DNA from 3 places in the Kocuria nitroreducens genome. Region 2 is predicted to be linked to each of the others. Evidence: riboswitches for the same ligand, from Rfam matches in the RefSeq annotation. Region 2 holds a riboswitch; each other region holds the start of a gene.
The links. Region 2 has a riboswitch for S-adenosylmethionine ahead of ACFYE1_RS03745 (bifunctional o-acetylhomoserine/o-acetylserine sulfhydrylase). Riboswitches for the same ligand answer to the same signal wherever they lie in the genome.
Positions count from the first base shown of each region.

Region 1: linked by a shared signal. The riboswitch ahead of ACFYE1_RS07800 (methylenetetrahydrofolate reductase) and the one ahead of ACFYE1_RS03745 (bifunctional o-acetylhomoserine/o-acetylserine sulfhydrylase) in region 2 are both predicted to bind S-adenosylmethionine.
Region 3: linked by a shared signal. The riboswitch ahead of ACFYE1_RS11260 (O-acetylhomoserine aminocarboxypropyltransferase/cysteine synthase family protein) and the one ahead of ACFYE1_RS03745 (bifunctional o-acetylhomoserine/o-acetylserine sulfhydrylase) in region 2 are both predicted to bind S-adenosylmethionine.

Region 1 is NZ_JBHZTC010000009.1:42,272-49,706, forward strand. Features, by position in the region: gene ACFYE1_RS07785 (ArsR/SmtB family transcription factor) at 1-157, opposite strand, end outside; gene ACFYE1_RS07790 (hypothetical protein) at 204-1,613, opposite strand; gene ACFYE1_RS07795 (glycosyltransferase) at 1,610-2,602, opposite strand; SAM riboswitch class I at 2,806-2,912, shown strand; gene ACFYE1_RS07800 (methylenetetrahydrofolate reductase) at 2,985-3,911, shown strand; gene metE (5-methyltetrahydropteroyltriglutamate--homocysteine S-methyltransferase) at 3,967-6,372, shown strand; gene ACFYE1_RS07810 (ABC transporter ATP-binding protein) at 6,446-7,435, opposite strand, start outside.
Region 2 is NZ_JBHZTC010000004.1:92,953-100,387, forward strand. Features, by position in the region: gene metX (homoserine O-acetyltransferase MetX) at 1-701, opposite strand, end outside; gene ACFYE1_RS03745 (bifunctional o-acetylhomoserine/o-acetylserine sulfhydrylase) at 698-2,110, opposite strand; SAM riboswitch class IV at 2,177-2,292, opposite strand; gene ACFYE1_RS03750 (VOC family protein) at 2,435-3,073, shown strand; gene ACFYE1_RS03755 (CPBP family intramembrane glutamic endopeptidase) at 3,145-3,924, opposite strand; gene ACFYE1_RS03760 (S9 family peptidase) at 4,064-6,235, shown strand; gene ACFYE1_RS03765 (NAD(P)/FAD-dependent oxidoreductase) at 6,246-7,358, opposite strand.
Region 3 is NZ_JBHZTC010000014.1:81,683-89,117, forward strand. Features, by position in the region: gene ACFYE1_RS11235 (alpha-hydroxy acid oxidase) at 1-443, shown strand, start outside; gene ACFYE1_RS11240 (dihydrolipoamide acetyltransferase family protein) at 533-1,990, opposite strand; gene ACFYE1_RS11245 (alpha-ketoacid dehydrogenase subunit beta) at 1,993-3,042, opposite strand; gene ACFYE1_RS11250 (thiamine pyrophosphate-dependent enzyme) at 3,039-4,214, opposite strand; gene ACFYE1_RS11255 (Lrp/AsnC family transcriptional regulator) at 4,457-4,909, shown strand; SAM riboswitch class IV at 5,019-5,140, shown strand; gene ACFYE1_RS11260 (O-acetylhomoserine aminocarboxypropyltransferase/cysteine synthase family protein) at 5,178-6,506, shown strand; gene ACFYE1_RS11265 (cystathionine gamma-synthase) at 6,515-7,435, shown strand, end outside.

The sequences.
Region 1 (7,435 bases), on a different contig from region 2:
TGTGCTTCGAGACCGCCTGGATGGAGATCGCGAAGGGTTCCGCCAGTTCGGTGACCGTGGCCGGTCCGCGGCTGAGCCGGGCGACGATGCGGCGGCGGACCGGGTCGGCGAGGGCCAGGAAGGCCTTGTCGAGGAGGTCGTCGTCGCCGGGGTCCACGGTGTTTGTCAACTGATTCCTTGATCAATCTGTTGGTTGTTAAAGGTTAGGTCTCCTGCGCGGTCCCGGCAAGACCCGAGACCGGATCGTGACGGGCGGGGGTCTCCCCGGGCTCCGCGCGCTCCGTGGAGAGCTGCGACGGCCCGGCCTGCGGCGCCCCGGTTGCCGTGCGCGGCCGCACGGCCGCGGCCAGGCAGGCGGCGGCGACGACGGCCAGCGCGGCCGCCACCCCGCGGTTGACGAAGAACGCGTGGATCTGGGAGTGGTTGCTGAGCACCGTGTACCAGAAGGGCACGGCCAGGGCGGGCAGGGCCAGGACGGCGGCGACCATCCACCGGGCGGGCCCTCCCCGGCGCAGCGCCAGGACCAGGCCCACGCCCGCCGCGAGCAGGCAGCCGGTCAGCACCAGCCCCGAGGTGGGCACGACCTCCCACCAGTAGACGAGGTTGCGGCGCACGCCCGCGCCGAACGCCTCGGAGACCCCCGAGTGGTCGCCCCCGGTCCGGATCCCGACGTTGCGGCGGACCACCTCCAGGGTGGCCGGGACGCCCAGGAAGGCACCGGCGATGACCCAGCGGGCGAGCCACGTGACGGCGAAGGCCACCGGCCAGACCAGGCCGCTCAGCAGCACGGCCACGACGGTCTCCCGCAGTGCCCCCGTGCGGCACCAGACCGCCGCGCCGACCACGAACGCGGACATCGCCCACGGCACGGCGGGGGTCGTGAGGAGGTCGACGAAGCAGAACAGCGCCGCCCCCAGCGCCACCCCCGCGTGCGCCGTCCGGGGCGAGCGCCCCGCCCCGAGCGCGGCGAGGACCACCGAGAGGAAGATGAAGGCGATGGAGATCGACTGGCTGAAGGAGGTCGAGGGCGTGGACAGCAGGTTGGTCCCTGCCAGGTAGGGCAGGGTCAGGGCCAGGGCCACGGCGGTGGAGGTCCGGGCGCGGACGGCGAGGAACGCCCCGCCCAGGGCGAGCACCATCAGGGTGCCCGAGACGATCCGGAGGCCCTCGAGACCGGTCAGCGCCAGCACGGGGCGGGTGAGCACGGTGTAGCCGGCCCAGTACTTGTAGTAGTCGTTGTCGGTGAGCACGGCCCCCTCGGAGAGGGCCCGCAGCTGCTCCGGGCCGCCGCCGCAGGTGGCGAGCCGGGGCATCCGGACCGCCCGGCTGAACGCGGACTCCTCCGGGGACGCCCCCAGGCCCGTGCCCGCCACGACGCACTCGGTGAAGGTGTCCGCGGGGCCGCCCATCCGGTCGATCGTCCCGTGGGGGCCGTAGGTGCCGTCCTCGACCGCCGCCAGCAGGTTCTCGACGATGGGCCGGTCCGGCACCGCCTGGGCCGCCGTCAGCAGCCCGAACAGGGCGAACTGCAGGACCAGGAGCATCCCGAGGCCCTGGGCCCAGGGCAGCAGGGGGGCCAGTCGCGACCGCAGCCCCTCCCGTCCCGCGCTCACGGGAGCTGCCGCCGGTGCTCCGCGTCGCGGGGTCCGGCCCCGTCCGGTCCGTCCCCACCGCTCCACGGCGGAGCCGGCTGCCGCAGGTAGAACAGCCGGGAGGTCTCCCGGCGGATCTTGGCCTGGCCGCTCAGCAGCACGCCCATGAGCAGGAACACCCCGGCCAGGATCACCAGGGAGGCGGCCAGGAAGGCCGTCGGGAAGCGGGGGACGAGGCCGGTGCTCGCGAACTCCGCGACCACGGGGAGGCCGAGGACCAGACTCAGCAGGAACAGCGTCAGCGAGACGGCGCCGGTGACGAGGAACGGGCGCTCGTGGAAGAGCAGCTGCCCGAAGACGCCCAGGATGCGGAAGCCGTCGTGGTAGGTCCGCAGCTTGCTCTCGCTCCCCTCCGCCCGGTCGCGGAAGCCGACGGCGACCTCGGTCTGCGGCATCCGCGCGTTGACGGCGTGCACGGTCAGCTCCGTCTCGATCTCGAAGCCCCGGGAGAGGCCGGGGAAGGACTTGACGAAGCGGCGCGAGAAGACCCGGTAGCCGCTGAACATGTCGGAGACCTTCCGGCGGAAGGCGAAGGTGACGAGCGCGTTGAAGAACCTGTTGCCGGACTCGTGCCCCGACCGGTAGGCGGTGCCGGTGACCTGTCGGCGCACGCCCACCACGTGGTCGTAGGGCCCGGCCAGCAGCGTCTCGATGAGGGCGGGGACGTCGGCCACGTCGTAGGTGTCGTCGCCGTCGATGAGCACGTAGACGTCGGCGTCGAGGTCCGCGAATGCGCGCCGGACCACATTGCCCTTGCCCTTCTCCTCCTCGCGCCGCACGTGCGCCCCCGCACGCCGTGCGGCCTCGGCGGTGCCGTCGGTCGAGCAGTTGTCGTAGACGTGCACCTCGATGCCGGGCACCGCGGCGAGCAGGTCGGTCACGACCCGGGCGACCGCCGTCTCCTCGTTGTGGCAGGGCACGACGGCGACGATGCGGGGGGTGGAGAGCATGGGCACTCGTTCCTGCGGTCGGGGGGCGGGCTCGTCCATTATGACGAGCGGGCGCGGGGCGCGGGACCGCGGGCCGCCGCCCGTGCGTCACCGTGCGTCCGTGTTGCGTCCTGTGACGCCGCGGTCGTCACAGTCGGCGCACCGGCGTCTTCTGGGCGCCCGCACTTGGCAGCACGGCGGGACAGCCGCTGGAATGGGTCCTGCATCTATCCAGAGCGGCCGAGAGACCTGGCTCGTCGACGCCGCAGCAACCATCCGCGCCCCCGCCACGGGGTCCGCGGAACGGTGCTCCCGCCAGGACCGATGGAGCTGTCGCAGCCTCCCGGGTCCACCCCGAGGAACGGCTGCTGCCCTCCCTCGGGGTGACCCTTGGAGGAAGAACGTGACCCCACGCCCGACCGCCCGGCCGGCGCCGCCGTCCCTGTCCTACGAGCTCTATCCACCGCGCAGCGCGGCGAGCGCCGACACGCTGCTGCAGACCATCGAGGCGCTCGAGCCGACCTGTCCCGACCACGTCTCGGTGACGTACAACGGTGACGAGCGGCGCCGGGACGGCTCGCTCGCCCTGCTCGACCACCTCCTGGCCCGCACGAGCCTGCGGCCCCTGGCGCACCTGACGTGCGTCGGCAGCACCCGGGCCGAGCTGGAGCAGACCGTGGCCGCGCTGGTCCGCCGCGGGGTCCGGGGCGTCCTGGCCCTGCGCGGGGACCTGGACCCGGGGGCGGAGCCGGGCGAGCTCCGGCACGCCGGCGAGCTCGTGGAGCTGGTGCGCGAGGTCGAGCAGCGCCACACCGCGGCTCTGGCGGCCGGCCGGCTCGCTGTGGGCGTGGCAGCCTATCCGACCCGGCACGCGGAGTCGCCCTCGTTCCGGCACGACGTCGAGGTGCTGCTGGCCAAGCAGCGCTCCGGGGCGGACTTCGCCATCACGCAGGTCTACTTCCGCCCGCAGCGCTACGAGCGCCTGGTCGCGGCGGCGCGTGCGGCGGGGGTGACCATCCCGATCGTCCCGGGGATCATGCCGGTCACCGACCCGCGGCGGCTGCGGACGCTGTGCCGGCTGGCCGGTCTGGCACCCCACCCCGGTCTGGCCGCCGCGCTGGAGGACGCGCCCGGTCCTGCCGAGCGGCACCGCGCCGGCGTGGCCTTCGCAGCACGGCTGGCCCGGGCCGCCCTGGACGCCGGTGCCCCCGGCCTGCACCTCTACACCTTCAACGAGCACCCGGCCGTGCTCGACCTGCTGGAGCACGTGGACCTCCCGCGCGTGCCGCACGTGCCCGTCCCGCTCGACGACCTGCTGCTCCCCGCCTGAGCACGCACCGCACCACCGTTCCGCACGACCACCGACACTTCTTCAGGAGATCCGCATGACCACTGTCCCGTTCCCCGCCGCCACCATCACCGGTTACCCCCGGATCGGCCGCCGCCGCGAGCTGAAGAAGGCCCTCGAGGCCTACTGGGCCGGGCGCTCGACCCGCGAGGAGCTCGAGTCGGCGGCCGCCGACCTGCAGCTGGCGACCCACCGCCGGCTCGTGGAGCTGGGCCTCGGCGCCCAGGACTCGTCCCTGCCCGCGGCGTTCCCCCTCTACGACCAGGTGCTGGACACCACCGTGGCCCTCGGCGCGGTCCCGTCCCGCTTCGCCGACCTCGCCGACGCCCAGGGCCGGCTCGACCTCGACGCGGGCTTCGTGCTCGCCCGCGGCGACGCCGGGCGCGCCCCGCTCGAGCTGACCAAGTGGTTCGACACCAACTACCACTACCTCGTGCCCGAGATCGGCCCGGGAACCCCGTTCCGCGCCACCGCCGACCGGCTGGTGGCCGACGTCCGCCGCGCAGCCGCGCACGGATTCAGCGTCCGGCCGGTCCTCGTGGGCCCCGTGTCCTTCCTCCTCCTCGCCAAGGCCGACGACGACGCCCCTGCGGGCTTTGACCCGCTGCAGCGGCTCCCCGAGCTGCTGCCCGTGTACGCGCAGCTGCTGCAGGAGCTGCGCGCGGCCGGCGCGGACTGGGTGCAGCTGGAGGAGCCGGCCCTCGTGGCGGACCAGGACGTCCCCGCCGAGCAGCTCGCCGCGTCCGTGTGGGACGCCTACACGACCCTGACGGCCGTGGCCGGGCGCCCGCAGCTGTTCGTCACCACCTCCTACGGCTCCCCCGGGCCGCTGCTGCACCCGCTGGCCTGCTCCGGGGTGGAGGCCCTGCACCTCGACCTCGTCAAGGGCGGGGTCCCCACGCCCGAGGAGCTGGAGTTCTTCCAGGGCGAGGACTCCGCCGTGCTCGTGGCCGGCGCCGTGGACGGGCACAACGTGTGGCGGGCCGACCTGGCCGGCCGGCTCGACCAGCTCGCGGAGCTGGCCCGCGGGGGTGCCCAGGTGTCCGTGGCCTCCTCCACGTCCCTGTTCCACGTCCCGCACGACGTGGCCGAGGAGACCCGGCTGGACCCGCAGCTGCGGAGCTGGCTCGCCTTCGCCGATCAGAAGGTCGGCGAGATCGTCACCCTGGCCCGCGGTCTCGCCGCCGGGCCGGAGGCGGTCGCGGAGCAGCTGGCCGAGGCGGCCGAGGCCCGCCGCACCCGGCAGGACGCGGCGGGGGTCCACGACGCGGCCGTCCGCGAGCGCGCCGGGTCGCTGACCGCCGCGGACATCGGGCGGACGGCCGCGGCGGTCCGCCGGGCCGCGCAGGAGGGCCGGTCCTTCACGGCGTCCGGGCCCCTGCCCCCACTGCCCACCACCACGATCGGCTCGTTCCCGCAGACCGGCGAGGTCCGTGCCGCCCGCGCCCGGCACCGCGCCGGCGCCCTCACCGACGCCCAGTACGACGCCTTCCTGCGGGAGGAGATCGAGCGGGTGGTGCGGCTGCAGGAGGAGCTGGGCCTGGACGTGCTGGTGCACGGCGAGGCGGAGCGCAACGACATGGTCCAGTACTTCGCGGAGCACCTCGACGGCTTCGCGACCACCGTCCACGGCTGGGTGCAGTCCTACGGCTCCCGCTGCACCCGCCCCTCGATCCTGTGGGGCGACGTCAGCCGGGAGGGCGAGGGCCTGCGCGGCGAGGCGTTCACGGTGCCGTGGATCGGCCACGCCCAGTCCCTCACCGACCGGCCGGTCAAGGGCATGCTGACGGGCCCGGTGACGATCCTCGCGTGGTCCTTCGTGCGGGACGACCAGCCGCTCGGCGAGACGGCGAACCAGGTGGCGCTCGCGCTGCGGGACGAGGTCGCGGACCTCGAGGCCGCCGGGATCGGGATCATCCAGGTGGACGAGCCGGCGCTGCGGGAGCTCCTGCCGCTGCGCCGCGCGGACCAGCCCGCCTACCTCGCCTGGTCGGTGGACGCGTTCCGCCTGGCCACCTCGGGCGTGCGGGACGAGACCCAGATCCACACCCACCTGTGCTACTCGGAGTTCGGCGAGGTGGTCGGGGCGATCGACGGCCTGGACGCCGACGTCACGAGCATCGAGGCGGCCCGGTCCCGGATGGAGGTGCTGACGGACCTCGAGGCCGCCGGATTCTCCCGCGGCATCGGGCCCGGCGTGTGGGACATCCACTCCCCGCGCGTGCCCTCCCAGGAGGAGATCGAGCAGCTGCTCGAGCGGGCCCTCGAGCACGTCCCGGCGCGGACCCTGTGGGTCAACCCGGACTGCGGTCTGAAGACCCGCGGCTACGAGGAGACGACGGCGTCGCTGGAGCACCTCGTGGCGGCGGCCCGGACCGCGCGCGAGCGGGTGGCGCAGCCCGCCGGCCGGCCGCTGATCGTCCAGCACGGCACGCGCGGCTGACCCCGGGCGCACCGGCTGGCCCGCGGGAGCCCGCACGACCACGAGGATCCGTGGTCGTGCGGGCTCCCGCGGGTCAGAGGGCCGCGGCGTGGTCGCCGACCGGGGCGGGCCGCGCGGCCAGCAGGGTGAACGGACCGCCGGCCTCGCGCAGCTCCCGCGGCGCGCCCCGTTCGACGATGCGGCCGGCCTCGAGCACCACCACCTGGTCGGCGTTCTCGACCGTGGAGAGCCGGTGGGCGATGGTCAGGGTGGTGCGGTCGGCGGCCAGCCGGTCGAGGGCCTCCTGGACCTGTGCCTCGGTGGTGTTGTCCAGTGCGCTGGTGGCCTCGTCGAGGACCAGCACGGGCGGATTGCGCAGCACGGTCCGGGCGATGGCCAGGCGCTGCTGCTCGCCGCCGGAGAAGCGGTGGCCGCGGGCGCCGACCACGGTGTCCAGCCCGTCCGGCAGCCCGGCGACGGTGTCGGCGATGCGCGCGGCGCCCAGGGCGCGCCACAGCTCGGCGTCCGAGGCGTCCGGATCGGCGAGCAGGAGGTTCGCGCGCACCGTGGCGTGCACCAGGTAGGTCTCCTGGGAGACGACGCCCACGATCCGGGCGAGGTCGGCCGGATCGATGTCCCGCACGTCGACGCCGTCGACGGTCACGCGGCCGTGCGTGACGTCGTTGAGCCGTGGCAGCAGGGAGCCGAGGGTGCTCTTCCCCGAGCCGGTGGGCCCGACCACCGCCGTGGTGGTGCCCGCCGGCAGTACCAGGTCGAGGTCGCGCAGGACGTCGGCCCCGTCGTCGTAGGCGTAGCGCACGCCCTCGAACCGGACCTCGCCGCGCACGCCGGCCGGGTCCAGCCGGACGGGAGCGGCGGGCGGGACGATCTGCGGCTCGAGGTCGAGGTACTCGAAGATCCTGCTGAAGAAGGCGAGCGCGGACACCCACTGGACGCCGATGTTCAGCAGACCCATCACGGGCCGGAAGATGGCCCCCTGCAGGGCCGTGAACGCCACCAGGGTGCCGATCGTCATCCCGCCGCTCGTGGCCGGGAAGCCGGCGGCCAGGTAGATCACGGCGGG
Region 2 (7,435 bases):
GGGCCGTCGTAGTAGTCCCCGCCCCGGAAGTGGGGGTCCTGGCGGATCGCGAGCTTCTGCGCCTGGCCCCATGCGAGCTGCTCCGCGCTGGACTGGGCGCATGCGGCGACCACCGCGCACGCCCGGACCCGGTCCGGGTAGGTCACGGCCCACTCCAGGGCCCGGGCCCCGCCCATGGAGCCCCCGATGACCAGGCGCCAGGCGTCGATGCCGAGGGCGTCGGCCAGGGCCGCCTCGGCGTGCGCGCAGTCCCGGACGGTGACGAGCGGGAAGCGGGAGCCCCAGGGGCGGCTCTCGGGGTCCACGCTCGACGGCGCAGGGGTCGCCGGGCCCGTGGACCCGTAGCAGCCGCCCAGGATGTTGGTGCAGACCACGAACCAGCGGTCCGTGTCGATGGCGGCGCCGGGGCCGACCAGGCCCTCCCACCAGCCGCCGCTCTCCGCGGCGCGCCGCTCGGTCTCGGAGGCACCGGGACGGGCCCGGCCGGTCGCCACGTGGGTGTCGCCGGTGAGGGCGTGCTCGACGAGGACCGCGTTGGAGCCGTCCGGGGCGAGCGTCCCCCAGGTTTCGTAGGCGATCCGGACGTCGGGCAGCCGGTAGCCCGACTCGAGCTCCAGCTCGCCGATCCCGGCTACCCGCGGCACGCCGTCCTCGCGGACGGCGGTCCCGGCGTCGGTGCCCCCCACGACCGTCACGGTCACTCCTGCCCTCCGTGCGCGGCCGCGGCCGCGGCGAAGCCCTGCTCCAGGTCCGCCAGGATGTCGTCGATGTTCTCCAGGCCCACGGACAGGCGCACGAAGCCGGGCTCCACGCCGGAGGCCAGCTGCTCCTCGGGCAGGAGCTGGCTGTGCGTGGTGGACGCCGGGTGGATCACGAGCGAGCGGACGTCGCCGATGTTCGCGACGTTCGAGTGCAGGGTCAGGGCGTCCACGAAGGCGGCTCCGGCCTCCCGGCCGCCGTCGAGGACGAAGCCCAGGATCGACCCGGCGCCCCGGGGTGCGTACTTCTGCGCCCGCTCGTGCCACGGGGAGGACTCCAGCCCGGCCCAGGACACCGAGCGCACGTCCTGGCGCGCCTCGAGCCAGCGGGCCACCCTCTCGGCGTTGGCCACGTGCCGCTCCATCCGCAGCGACAGGGTCTCGATGCCCTGCTCGATGAGGAACGCGTTGAACGGGGAGATCGCGGAGCCGAGGTCGCGCAGCAGCTGCACCCGGGCCTTGAGGATGTAGGACAGGTTGACACCGAAGGGGCCCTCCGCGCCCAGGGCCTCGGCGTAGACGAGGCCGCCGTAGGACTCGTCCGGCTGGTTGAAGCCGGGGAAGCGCTCCGGGTAGCGGCCGAAGTCGAAGGCCCCGGAGTCCACGATCACGCCGCCGATGGCCGTGCCGTGCCCGCCCAGGAACTTGGTGGCCGAGTGCACCACGACGTCCGCGCCCCAGCGGAAGGGCTGGACCAGGTACGGGGTCGCCACGGTGTTGTCCACGATGAGCGGCACCTCGTGGTCGTGGGCGATCCCGGAGACCGTCTCGATGTCGAGCACGTCGTTGCGCGGGTTCGGGATCGTCTCCGCGAAGAAGGCCTTCGTGTTCGGCCGGACCGCCCGCCGCCAGGCCTCGGGGTCGTCCGGGTCCGCCACGAAGGTGGTCTCGATGCCGAGCTTGGGCAGCGTGAACTTGAAGAGGTTGTAGGTCCCGCCGTACAGGCTGGGGCTGGCCACGATGTGGTCGCCCGCTCCGGCGACGTTGAGCACGGCGAACGTCGTCGCCGACTGCCCCGCGCTGAGCATGAGGGCGCCCACGCCGCCCTCCAGGGCGGCGATCCGGTTCTCCACGACCTCCGTGGTCGGGTTGCCGATCCGCGTGTAGATCGGGCCGAGCTCGGCGAGCGCGAAGCGGTCGGCGGCGGCCTGGGCGTCGGGGAAGACGAAGGACGTGGTCTGGTGGATCGGCAGGGCGCGGGAGCCGGTGACCGGGTCGGGGCTCTGCCCCGCGTGGATCTGCCGGGTCTCGAAGGCCCAGCCCCCGGGGTTCTCCGGGGTGGGCCGTTCGGGCGCGGCCGCGTCGGTGCGGGCGGCGGGGACGTCGGTGCTGGTGGCGGGGAGATCGGACATGCCGTGGGACTCCTTGCGGAGATCAGGGGTCCCGTCCCGGCCGGGGCGGTGCGGCCGGACGCCGGGGACCCGCGCTTGCTCGCTCGCCGGTCGCGAGGAGCCTGGTCTTCACCCAGGGCACCCCACCGCGGTGGAGGGTTGCCGGCCAGCTAGCTGGGGCTTGGACGCTGGCGCTCATGACCTGGACAGCATTCTCCGGACACGGGCGACACGGCGTCAAGCCGGGCCCGGCCGTGACACCCGGAACCGGGCACCGCCCGCACCGTCCCCGGCGCGCCGCGGGCCGATTTGGAGACGAAACTCACAGGGTGCCACGATGAGCCCATGAGAGTCGACCACGTGTCCTACGCCTGCCGCCCGGAGGGCCTGGCGGCCACCACCGAGCGCATCGCGGACGAGCTCGGGATCGAGCCGGTCAAGGGCGGGGTGCACCCCCGGTTCGGCACCCGCAACATGATCCTGCCGCTCACGAACCACCAGTACGTGGAGGTCGTCGAGGTCCTCGAGCACCCGGCGGCGGAGAAGGCGCCCTTCGGCCAGGCGGTGCGCGCCCGCTCCGCGGCCGGCGGCGGCTGGCTGGGCTGGGTCGTGGAGGTCGACGACCTCGCCCCCTTCGAGCAGCGCCTCGGGCGCCGGTCCGTGCCCGGCCATCGGGTGTTCCCGGACGGCCGGTGCCTGGAGTGGCACCAGATCGGCGTCAAGGGCCTGATCGCCGACCCGCAGCTGCCGTTCATGATCCGCTTCGACTCCGCCCCGGAGATGCACCCGTCCCAGGCGCGGATCACGGACGTCGGGCTCGCGGGCATGGCCATCGCCGGGGCTCCGGAGCGGGTCGCCGAGTGGCTGGGCGCCCCCGTCGAGACCGCACTCGAGGGCCTCGAGGTCGACTGGCGCTACCCGGACGGCGCCCCGGGGGTGCTCTCCGTCTCCTTCAGCACCCCGGACGGCCCCGTCACCATCTGAGGCCGGGCGGGCCCTGGCCGCCGCCGGTCCGGGCGCTGGCCGGCTGCGGGCTCTGCCGGGCGGCTCCGGGCTCAGCCCAGGAGCCGGGCGGCGCCGAGGAAGCCCACGGCGTCGAGCAGGAAGTGCGCGACGACGAGCGGCATCACCCGGCCGGTGCGCCGGTAGAGCTCCGCGAAGACGAGGCCCATCACCACGTTGCCAAGGAAGGGCCCGATCCCCTGGTAGAGGTGGTAGCTGCCGCGGAACAGGGCCGTGACCACCAGCACCACGGGCCAGCTCCATCCGATGCGGGTCAGCCGGTCGGTCAGGAACGCGACCACGACGACCTCCTCGACCAGGGCGTGGCGCACGGCCGAGAGCAGCAGCACGGGCACCGTCCACCAGTGCGGGGCGAGCCCGGACGTGGTGACCTCCGCGGTGACGCCCAGCGCCCGGCCGGCGCCGTAGAGCGCCAGCGTCCCCAGGCCCATGACCAGGAAGAGCACGGTGCCGAGGCCGAGGTCCGGGACGGGCATGCGGGCGTCGAGACCGATCCGCCGGCGGACCGTGCCCAGGGCGCCGGCGGAGCCGGCGAGCAGGTAGAGCGCGAGCAGCACCGGCACCAGGTCCAGGGCGATGCCGGTGAGCTGGCGGAGCAGGTCGAAGAGGGGCTGCAGGCTCAGCGGCGGGTTCATGGTGGCCTGCGCCTCGGACAGCGGTCCGCGCGCGAGGTGCTCCGCGAGGGAGAGCACCGCGTAGAGGGCCGAGGCGCCCAGGGACACCCCGAGCACCAGGAGCACCTGCAGCCACAGGTCGGCGCGGGTGGATCCGAAGGCGGGCGGTCGCGGGGCGAGGTGGGCGGGGGTGCTCATGCGGCCATTCTGGCACCGGCGCACCGGACGGCCCGCGTACACGGCGGCGAGCGGTGCCCGGGCCCGTCCTGCCGGGACCGCCCTGCCCCTGCCCCGTCCGGACCGTGCTCCCCGGCACGTCTTCCCTAGGATGGAACCCATGACAGTCCTTCCCCCGCAGATCAGCCGGCAGCCCGTCGAGCGCGCCTTCCACGGCCACGTGTTCTCCGACCCGTACGAGTGGATGCGGGACAAGGACTCCCCCGAGGTGCTGGCCCACCTCGCCGCGGAGAACGAGTACGCGGAGTCCGCCACCGCCCACCTCGCGGGGTTGCGCGAGACGATCTTCGGGGAGATCAAGGACCGCACCCAGGAGACGGACCTGTCCGTGCCCAGTCGGCGCGGCGCCTGGTGGTACTTCGCCCGCACGGTGGAGGGCGGCGCGCACCAGGTGTTCTGCCGGGTCCCGGCGGTGACCACCGGCGACGTCCTCGCCGACTGGACCCCGCCCGTCGTCGAGCCCGGCACCCCCATGACCGGGGAGCAGGTGCTCCTCGACGCCAACGCGGAGGCCGCGAAGCACGAGTTCTACTCCCTCGGCAGCTTCGACGTCTCCGAGGACGGGGAGCTGCTGGCCTGGGCCGAGGACGTCACCGGCGACGAGCGCTTCACCCTGCGGGTCCGGGACCTCACCACGGGAGTGCTGCTCGCCGACGAGATCCCCGGGACCTTCTACGGATCGTTCCTCACCCCCGACGCCCGCGCCCTGTACTACACGGTGGTGGACGAGTCCTGGCGCCCCCATCAGCTGCGCCGGCACGAGCTGGGCACCGCGGTGGCCGAGGACGTCGTCGTCCACGAGGAGGCCGACCCCGGTCTCTGGCTCGGGGCCGGACTGTCCGCGGACCGCCGCTGGATCGTGGTGGAGGCCATGTGCTCCGAGTTCTCCGAGCAGCTCATCCAGCCGGTCGCGGACCCGGCGGCGCCGCTGCGGGTGGTGCTGCCCCGCACCGACCGGGTGCTCTACGAGGCGGAGCCCCTGCTGCTGGACGGGCGGGAGCAGATCCTGCTGACCCACGACCACGACGCCCCGAACTCGCGGATCTCCCTCATGGACCCGGCCGACCTCGGCCGCCCGGTCGCGGAGGTGGCCCTGCGCAACGTCGTGCCGGCCTCCGGCACCGTCCGCGTCAACGGCTGCGCCGTGACGGCCACCCACCTGGTGGTCTCCGTCCGGGCGGACACCACGCTGCGGGTCCGGCTGCTCCCGCTCGCCGGCCTGGGCACGGCCGCCCAGGCCGAGCCCGTGGAGCCGGCGTTCGCCGAGGAGCTCTACACCGCGAGCGTCTCCGCCGCGGAGCACGACGCGCCCGTGGTGCGGCTGTCCTACACGTCCTTCACGACGCCCCCGCGCGTCTACGACGTCTTCGTGGCGGGCGCCACCGGGGACGACGGCGCGCTGCCCGCCGAGCCCCTGCTGCGGCGCGAGGCCACGGTGCTCGGCGGCTACGACCCCGCCGACTACGCGGTCGAGCGGGACTGGGCCACCGCGGCGGACGGCACCCGCATCCCCGTCTCCCTGATCCGCCGGGCGGACCTCGACCCCTCCGTGCCGGCGCCGGTGCTGCAGTACGCCTACGGCTCCTACGAGCACAGCACCGACCCCGCGTTCTCGATCTCGCGGCTGTCCCTGCTGGACCGCGGCGTCGTCTGGGCCGTGGCGCACGTGCGCGGCGGCGGGGAGCTCGGCCGGACCTGGTACGAGCACGGCAAGAAGCTGCACAAGACGAACACGTTCACCGACTACGTGGCGGTCACCGAGCACCTCGCGGCCCGGCCGGACCTCGACGAGCGGCGGATCCTGGTCATGGGGGGCTCCGCCGGTGGCCTGCTGGTGGGCGCGGTGCTCAACCTCGCCCCGGAGCGGTACTGCGGCGCGCTCGCCGCGGTGCCGTTCGTGGACCCGCTGACGTCCATCCTCGACCCGACCCTGCCGCTCACGGCGCTCGAGTGGGAGGAGTGGGGCAATCCCATCGAGGACGCGCACGTCTACCGGTACATGCGCGACTACTCCCCCTACGAGAACGTCCGCGCCCTGCCCTATCCCCCGGTGCTGGCGGTGACGAGCCTCAACGACACCCGGGTGCTCTACGTGGAGCCCGCCAAGTGGGTCGCCGCGCTGCGGGACGCCTCGACCTCCGGCGAGCCGGTGCTGCTGCGCTGCGAGATGGCCGGCGGCCACGGGGGCGCCTCGGGGCGGTACTCGCAGTGGAAGGACACGGCCTGGGAGTACGCCTGGGTGCTGGACCGGCTGGGCCGCGGCGGCGCCTGACCCGGCGGGCTCAGCGCCGGAAGCGGACCGGGTCCAGGGCGGCGGCCGTCTCCGGGGAGCACCACGGGCCCACCGCCCCGTCCAGGAGTAGGTCCGTGGCCGCTCGGGCCATGGCGGTGCTGGTCTGGAACCCGTAGCCGCCCTGGCCCGCCAGCCACAGGAGCCCGGGCGCGGCGGCGTCGAATCCGCACACGGGCACGCCGTCCGGGGACTCGGTGCGCAGCCCGGTCCATGCCCGCTCGATCCCGGTGGCGCCGAGGGAGGTCACGGTGTTGAGCCGCGCCAGGAGGTCCTCGACCTCCTCGAGCACCGGCTGCGCGTCGCAGGGCTCGCTCGGCACGGCCTCGGAGGGGGAGACGAGCGCGCCGTCCCCGGCCCGCCGGTAGTACCAGCCGTGGTCCGCGGCGACGACCATGGGGTGGTCCGGGGCCAGGGGCTTGGCGAGCCGCACCAGGGCGGCGGTGCGCCGCAGCGGGCGCAGATCCAGCGGGGCCGCGCCGAACAGGGCCGCCGCCTCGTCCGCCCAGGCGCCCGCGGCGACGACCACCTGCCGGGGGCGCAGCCGGTGCGCGCCGGCCGTGACCTGCCAGCCGGCGCCGTCGGGCTCCGCCGCGGTCACCGGCGCGCCGGTGAGCAGCCGCGCGCCCGCCGCCGCGGCGCGGTCGCGGTGCCACGCCACGAGGGCCGCGGCGTCGGTGCGCACGGAGGTGCAGTCGAGGCGCCCGGCCGCCACCACGTCCGCCGGGGAGCACGCCAGCTCGGGGCACAGCTCCACGAGCTCCGCGCGGGACAGCGCGCGCATCCCCGGGGCGGCCTCGGCGCGCAGCCGTTCCTCGGTGCCCACGAGGACCATGCGGCGGGGCCAGGCCAGGGGCCGGGACGGGGCGGGACTCGGGTCGAGCAGCCGGGCCACGGTCGCCGCGGTCAGCTCCCGGACCGGCGCCGGGCCGTAGCTGGGGATCAGCTGCTCGGCCGAGCGCCCGGAGGCGTGGTGGGCCAGGGCCGGCTCGGTCTCCGCGAGCACGATCCCCGCTCCGCTCCCCCGCCGGTCGGCCAGCTCCGAGGCCAGGGACAGTCCGGCGATGCCGCCGCCGATGACGAGCACGTCGCACGCAGGGTCCATGCGCCCATGCTCGCACGCCGCGAGGGGCCGCCTTCAGCGCGCGCTGTGCGGCGAGGGGCCGCTTCCTGCGGAAATCC
Region 3 (7,435 bases), on a different contig from region 2:
AGCTCTTCGTGAAGGGCGTGCTCACTCGGGACGACGCCCGGCAGTCCCTGGCCGCCGGCGCCGACGGGCTGGTGGTCTCCAACCACGGCGGCCGCCAGCTCGACCGCGCCCCCGCCTCGCTGCACGCGCTGCCCGAGGTGCGGGACGAGGTGGGCGAGGGCGTCGGGCTGATCCTGGACTCCGGGGTCATGAGCGGCGCCGACGTCATCACCGCCCTGTGCACCGGAGCGGACTTCGTGCTCATCGGCCGGGCCTACCTCTACGGGTTGATGGCCGGGGGACAGCAGGGGGTGGAGCGGGCGATCGAACTGCTGGCCGAGGAGGTGCGGATCAGCATGCAGCTGATGGGCGCCGAGACGATCGCCGACCTGGGCCCGCACCTGCTCGGCACCCGCCACCACCCCGACCTCTCCCGCAGGGACGCGCCGGCCGACCAGCGCTGAGCCACCGGACCCGTCGCCGCGTTCTGTCGGCACGCGGCCAGGGGCACCGGCAGAACGCGACGCCTCGCGGGCGGCGGGCCCGTGGGCTGCTAGAGGTCCGCGAGCACCGACACCGGGTTCTCCACCGCGTCGGCCACCATGCGCAGGAAGCCGCCGGCGGCCCCGCCGTCGCACACCCGGTGGTCGAACGCGAGGGAGAGCTGGGTGACCTTGCGGACGGCCAGCTGCCCGTCGACCACCCACGGGCGGTCGATGATCCGGCCGATCCCGAGGATCGCGACCTCCGGATGGTTGATGATCGCCGCGGCCCCGTCCGTGCCGAACACCCCGTAGTTGTTGAGGGTGAACGTGGAGCCGGACAGCTCGGCGGGGCCGGCCCTGCCGGAGCGCGCGAGCTCGGTGAGCCGCCGGAGCTCGGCGTCGAGGCCGCGGGCGCTCAGGGTGTGCGCGCTGCGGATGTTCGGCACCACGAGCCCGCGGTCGGTCTGCGCCGCGAAGCCCAGGTTCACGCCGTCGAAGCGCACGATCTCCTGGCTGCCGTCCCCGAGGGTCTCGATCCGGGTGGCGAGCTCCGGGTGGCGGGCCAGGCCGGCGAGCACGAACCGCGCGATCAGGGCCATGAGTCCCGGCGCGGTGGCGGGGTCCTGGGCCTGGAGCTCGGCGCGCAGCTCGACCAGCTTCGTGGCGTCCACGTCCACCCAGACGGTGGCCTCGGGGATCTCGGCGCGGGAGCGGGTCATGGCCTGCCCGATGACCTTGCGGATCCCGGAGACCGGGAGCCGCTCGGCCACCCCGAGCCCCGTGCGGGCGTCCACGGCGGACGGCACCGCGGTGGACGGCTCCGGGGCCGGGGTCGACGACGGGGCGGCGCTCTCCGGCGGGACCGGGGCCGCGGGGGCGGCCGCCGCGGCCACGACGTCGCGGCGCAGGATGAGCCCGCCCGGTCCCGAGCCGCGCACGGTGGAGACGTCGACGCCGCGGTCCTTGGCGAGCTTGCGCACGATCGGCGAAACGACCGTGGGCGCCAGGCGCGGGGCCGAGGCCATCGCGTCGTGGGCGGCGCCCGCGGCGGCGGAACCAGCCGGGGATCCGGCCCGCTTCGGCCGGCGCCGGCGCCCGGCCGTGCCGCCGGCGGGCGTGCCGTACCCGATGAGCACGCTGCCCGATCCGGCGTCGTCCTCGGGGGCCCCGGAGGTCCTGGCGGCCTCGGCGGCCGCCGCGGGGTCCGCCCCGGCGCGCTCCTCCTCCCGGTAGGTCTGCCCGCCCTTGGGCCCGCCGCCCTGCGGGGCGGGGGTCCCCGCCCGGTCCCCGGTGTCGACGGAGATCAGCGGCGCGCCCACGTCGAGGGTCTGCCCCGAGGCGCCGTGCAGCTGGTGCACGGTCCCGGCGAAGGGGCAGGGCACCTCCACGGCGGACTTGGCGGTCTCCACCTCGGCGATCGGCTGGTCCACGGCAACGGTGTCGCCCACCTGGACGAGCCAGCTCACGAGCTCGGCCTCGGTCAGTCCCTCGCCGAGGTCCGGCAGGGTGAACGTCCTCACGGTCATGGTCAGTCCTCCCACTGCAGGTCGTCCACGGCGTCGAGGATGCGGTCGACGCTCGGCAGGTAGTGCTCCTCGAGCTTGGGCGCCGGGTACGGGATGTCGAACCCGGTCACGCGGCGCACGGGCGCGGCCAGGGAGTGGAAGCAGCGCTCCTGGACACGGGCCACGATCTCGGCCGCCACGGACGCGAAGCCCGGCGCCTCGGCCACGACCACCACGCGCCCGGTCTTCCGCACCGACGCGGCGACCGTCCCGTCGTCGAACGGGACGATGCTGCGCAGGTCCACGACCTCGAGCGAGCGCCCCTCGCCGGCGGCGGTCGCCGCGGCCGCCATGGCGGTCGGCACGGACGGCCCGTAGGCCAGCAGCGTGGCGTCCTCACCGGCGCGGGCGACGACGGCGCGGCCCTCCCGGCGCTCGGGCGCCCGGTGCTCGTAGCGGTCCTTCAGCTCGGCCAGGTCCACGGGGGCCTTGGACCAGTAGAGCTTCTTGGGCTCGAAGAACACGACCGGGTCGTCGGAGTCGATCGCCTCGCGCAGCATGAGGTAGGCGTCCTCGACCGTGGCGGGGGTGAACACCTTCAGGCCCGGGGTGTGGGCGTAGTAGGCCTCGGAGGAGTCGCAGTGGTGCTCCACGCCGCCGATGCCGCCGGCGTACGGGATCCGGATGACGACCGGCAGGCGCACGGCGCCGCGGGTGCGGTTGTGCATCTTCGCGATGTGCGAGGCGACCTGCTCGAAGGCCGGATAGGCGAAGGCGTCGAACTGCATCTCGATGACGGGGCGCATCCGGTTCATCGCCATGCCCACGGCCATGCCGGCGATCCCGGACTCGGCCAGCGGGGTGTCGAAGCACCGGGTGCGGCCGAAGCGCTTCGTCAGCCCGTCGGTGATGCGGAAGACGCCGCCGAGGGTGCCGACGTCCTCGCCGAAGACGACGACGGCGTCGTCGGCGGCCAGCGCGTCGGCCAGGGCGGTGTTGAGCGCCTGGGCGAAGGTGGCCGGCTTGACCGCCGGAGCCTCGCCGGCCGGGGCGGGGGCGTGCAGGGTGCTCACTGTCCGGTCTCCTCTCGGGCGAGCTCGGCGGCGAGGAACTGCTCCTGCTCGGCGAGCTGCGGGGTCTGCTCGGTGTGGACGTGGCGGAACAGCTCGAGCGGGTCGATCTCCACGTCGGCGTTCATGCCGTCGCGCAGGGCCGTGGCGACGTCCTCGGCGGCGGCGGCGATGCGCTGCTCCGCCGCGTCGTCGAGCAGGCCCTCGGCGCCGAGGTAGGCGCGCATCCGGGTCACCGGGTCCTTGGCGATCCACTCCTGCACCTCGGCGTCGTCCCGGTAGCGCGTGGCGTCGTCGGCGTTGGTGTGCGCCTGCATGCGGTAGGTGTGCGCCTCGACGAGGAGGGGTTCGGACTCGGAGCGCGCGAGGTCCACGGCGCGGCGCAGGGTGGCGAGCAGCGCCACGAGGTCGTTGCCGTCCACGCGCTCGCCGGCCATGCCGTAGCCGACCGCCTTGTGGGCGAGGCTCGGGGCCGCGGACTGCTGGGACAGGGGCACGGAGATCGCGTAGCCGTTGTTCTGCACGAAGAACACGACCGGCAGCTTGAACACGGCCGCGAAGTTCAGGGCCTCGTGGAAGTCCCCCTCGCTGGTGGCGCCGTCCCCGCACATCGCCAGGACCACGGTGTCCTCGCCGCGCAGCTTGGCCGCGTGGGCCACGCCCACCGCGTGCAGCAGCTGGGTGGTGAGCGGGGTGGACTGGATGCCCACGCAGTGCTCGTACGGGTCGTAGCCGCCGTGCCACTCGCCGCGGAAGATCGCCATGACCTGCAGGGGGTCCACGCCCTTGGTCATGACCGCCACGGTGTCCCGGTAGGTGGGGAACAGCCAGTCGTCCTCCCGGAGGCACAGGGCGGCGGCCACCTGGCAGGCCTCCTGGCCGTGGCTGGACGGGTAGACGGCCATCCGCCCCTGGCGGACCAGCGCGGAGTTCTGGTCGTTGACCCGCCGCCCGACCACCAGCTTCTCGTAGGCCTCCAGCAGGACGTCCCTGGCCGGCAGCGGGTACTCGTGGCCGGGGCCGGTGCCCTGCTCCTCGGGGGCGAGCAGCTGCCCGCTCGGATCGACCATGCGGATCTCGCCGCGGGCCGGGAGCATGTACTGCTCCGGTGTGATGCCGAAGGTCTGGGAGGCCCGGAGGATGGGGTCCTCGGGGGTCTCGACGGTCTGGCTCATGATGTCCCCTCGGTCGGTCCCCGGTCCGATCGCGGACCCGGGGAGGCAGGAAGGCCGGTGCAACTCTGTCTTCCCAGTATGAGAACGGGGCATGGTTCGTATCCACAAGGCCGGGAAAGTGCAGAAGACTGAGACGAACAGTGCACGGCACGTGGACGAAATGTTCTAGTGTGGCGTGGAGCACACGCATTCGTCCGGCGCGTTCCGGAGGCTGCGACCGACCCGCCCCGAAGGAGCCCGCCGTGCCCTCGACCCCCGTGCCGCTGGACGAGACCGACCGGAAGATCCTCGCGGCGCTCTCCCGGGACGCGAGGCAGTCGGTGACCGCGATCGCCGCGGCCGTGCACGTCTCCCGCGCCCACGCCTACGCCCGGATCAACCGGCTCCGGGACGAGGGGGTGATCCTGCGCTTCAGCACCGTGATCGACCCGGTGCGGGCGGGCCTGCAGTCCTCCGCCTACGTGACGCTCAAGCTCCAGCAGAACACCTGGCGGGAGCTGTGCGCCCAGCTCCGGGCGATCCCCGCCGTGCACCACATCGCCCTGGTGGGGGGGAACTTCGACGTCATGCTCCTCGTGCGGGCCGTGGACACCGTGCACCTGCGGCAGGTGATCTTCGAGCACATCCAGCAGCTGCCCGGTGTGGTGGACACCCAGACGTTCCTGATCTTCGAGGACATCGACACCCGGGCCTGACGCGCGGCTCCGGCACGGGCCCGCGCACGGCCGGCGTCATGAACCGTCACGGTCGTCATCTTGCGTCGCGGAAGGACACCCACTACCTCTGCGCATAGTGTTGTTCCAGCTTCACGAGACGTGACCGCCAAGCTCCGACTGGGTCACGCACCAACCCCATGCTCATTGGGTGGTTCGGATGAGGAAGCGGCCTGCATCTTCCGCGGCGCGCCCACCGGGCCCGTGCGGATGACCGGTGCGGGTAAGAGCAAGGCACAGGAGCAGCGACATGTCCATCCCCGTGACCGACCACGACCTCGCAACCCGGCAGATCCACTCCGGCACCCACGACCAGGTCACCCAGCGCACCCTGACGGTGCCGATCTACCAGACCGCGGCGTTCGAGTTCCCGGACTACGAGGCGGCCCGGCAGATGTTCGCCCAGACCCGGGCGGGCTTCACCTACACGCGCACCGGCAATCCCACGGTGGCCGTGCTCGAGCAGCGGATCAGCGACCTCGAGGGCGGCGCGGGCGCCGTGGCGACCGGTTCCGGGCAGTCCGCCGTGGCCGTCGCGCTGCTGGCCCTGCTCGGCCAGGGCACCGGCAAGCACCTCGTGGCTTCCGAGAAGCTCTACGGCGGGACGGTGGACCTGCTCACCGACTCCCTCGCGGACTACGGCATCGAGGTCTCCTTCGTGGACCCGACCACCCCGGGGGCGTGGGCCGCGGCCGTGCGCCCCGACACCCGGGCGTTCCTGCTCGAGTCCATCGGCAACCCGCTGGCCACCCTGCCGGACCTGCCCGGGATCGCCGACGTCGCCCGGGCCTCCGGGGTGCCCGTCGTCGTCGACAACACCCTCGCGTCCCCGGCCCTGTACCGGCCGCTGGAGAAGGGCGCCGACATCGTGGTGCACTCGGCCACCAAGTTCCTGGGCGGGCACGGCAACGCGCTCGCCGGGGCGGTCGTGGACGGCGGGACCTTCGACTGGTCCGCGCGGCCCGGGAAGTGGCCGCAGTTCACGCAGGCGCGCGCCCGCTGGGGCGGGCTGAGCCTCGTCGAGAAGTGCGCCGGGACCAGCCCCTACCTGCACCTGGTCCGGGCGAAGTACGTGCACGACCTCGGCACCACGCTGTCCCCGTTCAACGCCAGCCAGATCCTGCAGGGCACCGAGACCCTCGACCTGCGCGTGGCCCGCCACACGGACTCGGCCCTCGAGGTGGCCGAGTTCCTGGCGGGGCACCCCGCCGTCGCCCGCGTCCACCACCCCGGCGTGCCCGGGGACCCGGGCGCCGGGATCGCGGCCCGGGACTTCCCGCGCGGGACCGGCTCCGTGTTCTCCTTCGACCTCGCCGCCCCAGACCACGCCGTGGGTCCGTTCATCGACGCGCTCCGGCTGTTCAAGCTGGTCGCCAACATCGGGGACACCCGCAGCCTCGTGGCCCACCCGGCGGCGATGACGCACTGCCGTCTCACCCCCGAGCAGCGCCGCGCCGGCGGGATCGCCGAGACCACGATCCGGCTGTCGGTCGGCCTCGAGTCCCCCCAGGACCTCGTGGCCGATCTCGGCCAGGCCCTCGACACCGTCGTCGGCACCGTCCAGACCTTCCGGAAGTGAGCCCCACCATGACGTCCTCCACCGAGATCCGCACCCGCCACGGGGGCTTCACCACCACCGCCGTCCACGCCGGTCAGGAGCCCGACCCGCTGACCGGGGCGGTCATCCCGCCGATCTACCAGACCTCCACCTTCGCCCAGGACGGGATCAACGTGCTGCGCGCCGGGCACGAGTACAGCCGCGGCTCCAACCCCACCCGCAGCGGCTTCGAGGAGCAGCTCGCGGCCCTGGAGCGCGGCGTGCGCGGGTTCGCGTTCGCCTCGGGGATCGCCGCCGAGGACGCCCTGCTGCGCGCGGTGCTCCGCCCGGGCGACCACATCGTGCTCGGGGCCGACGGCTACGGCGGCACCAACCGGCTGATCACCAGGGTCCTCGCCCCGTGGGACATCGGCCACACGCCCGTGGAGATCACGGATCTCGACGCCGTCCGTGCGGCCGTGCGGCCCGGTGCCACGAAGGTGCTGTGGCTCGAGACGCCGTCCAACCCGCTGCTCGGCATCGCCGACGTCGCGGCCTGGGCCCAGCTGGCCCGGGACGCCGAGGCGCTGCTCGTCGTCGACAACACGTTCGCGTCCCCGTACCTGCAGAACCCCCTGGAGCTCGGCGCGCACGCCGTGGTGCACTCCACCACCAAGTACATCGGCGGGCACTCCGACGTGCTCGGCGGCGCCGTGGTCGTCGGGATGGCCGCGTGGCGCGGGGCCCCGCTCGCCGAGACGGTCGGCTTCCAGCAGTTCGCCGCCGGCGCCGTGGCCGGCCCCCAGGACAGCTACCTGGCCGCCCGCGGGCTCAAGACCCTGAGCCTGCGGATGGAGCGTCACCAGGACAACGCGCAGCGGATCGCCGAGTGGCTGCTGGAGCGCCCGGAGATCTCCCAGGTGCTCTACCCCGGGCTGCCCGGGCATCCCGGCCACGCGCTCGCCGCCGCG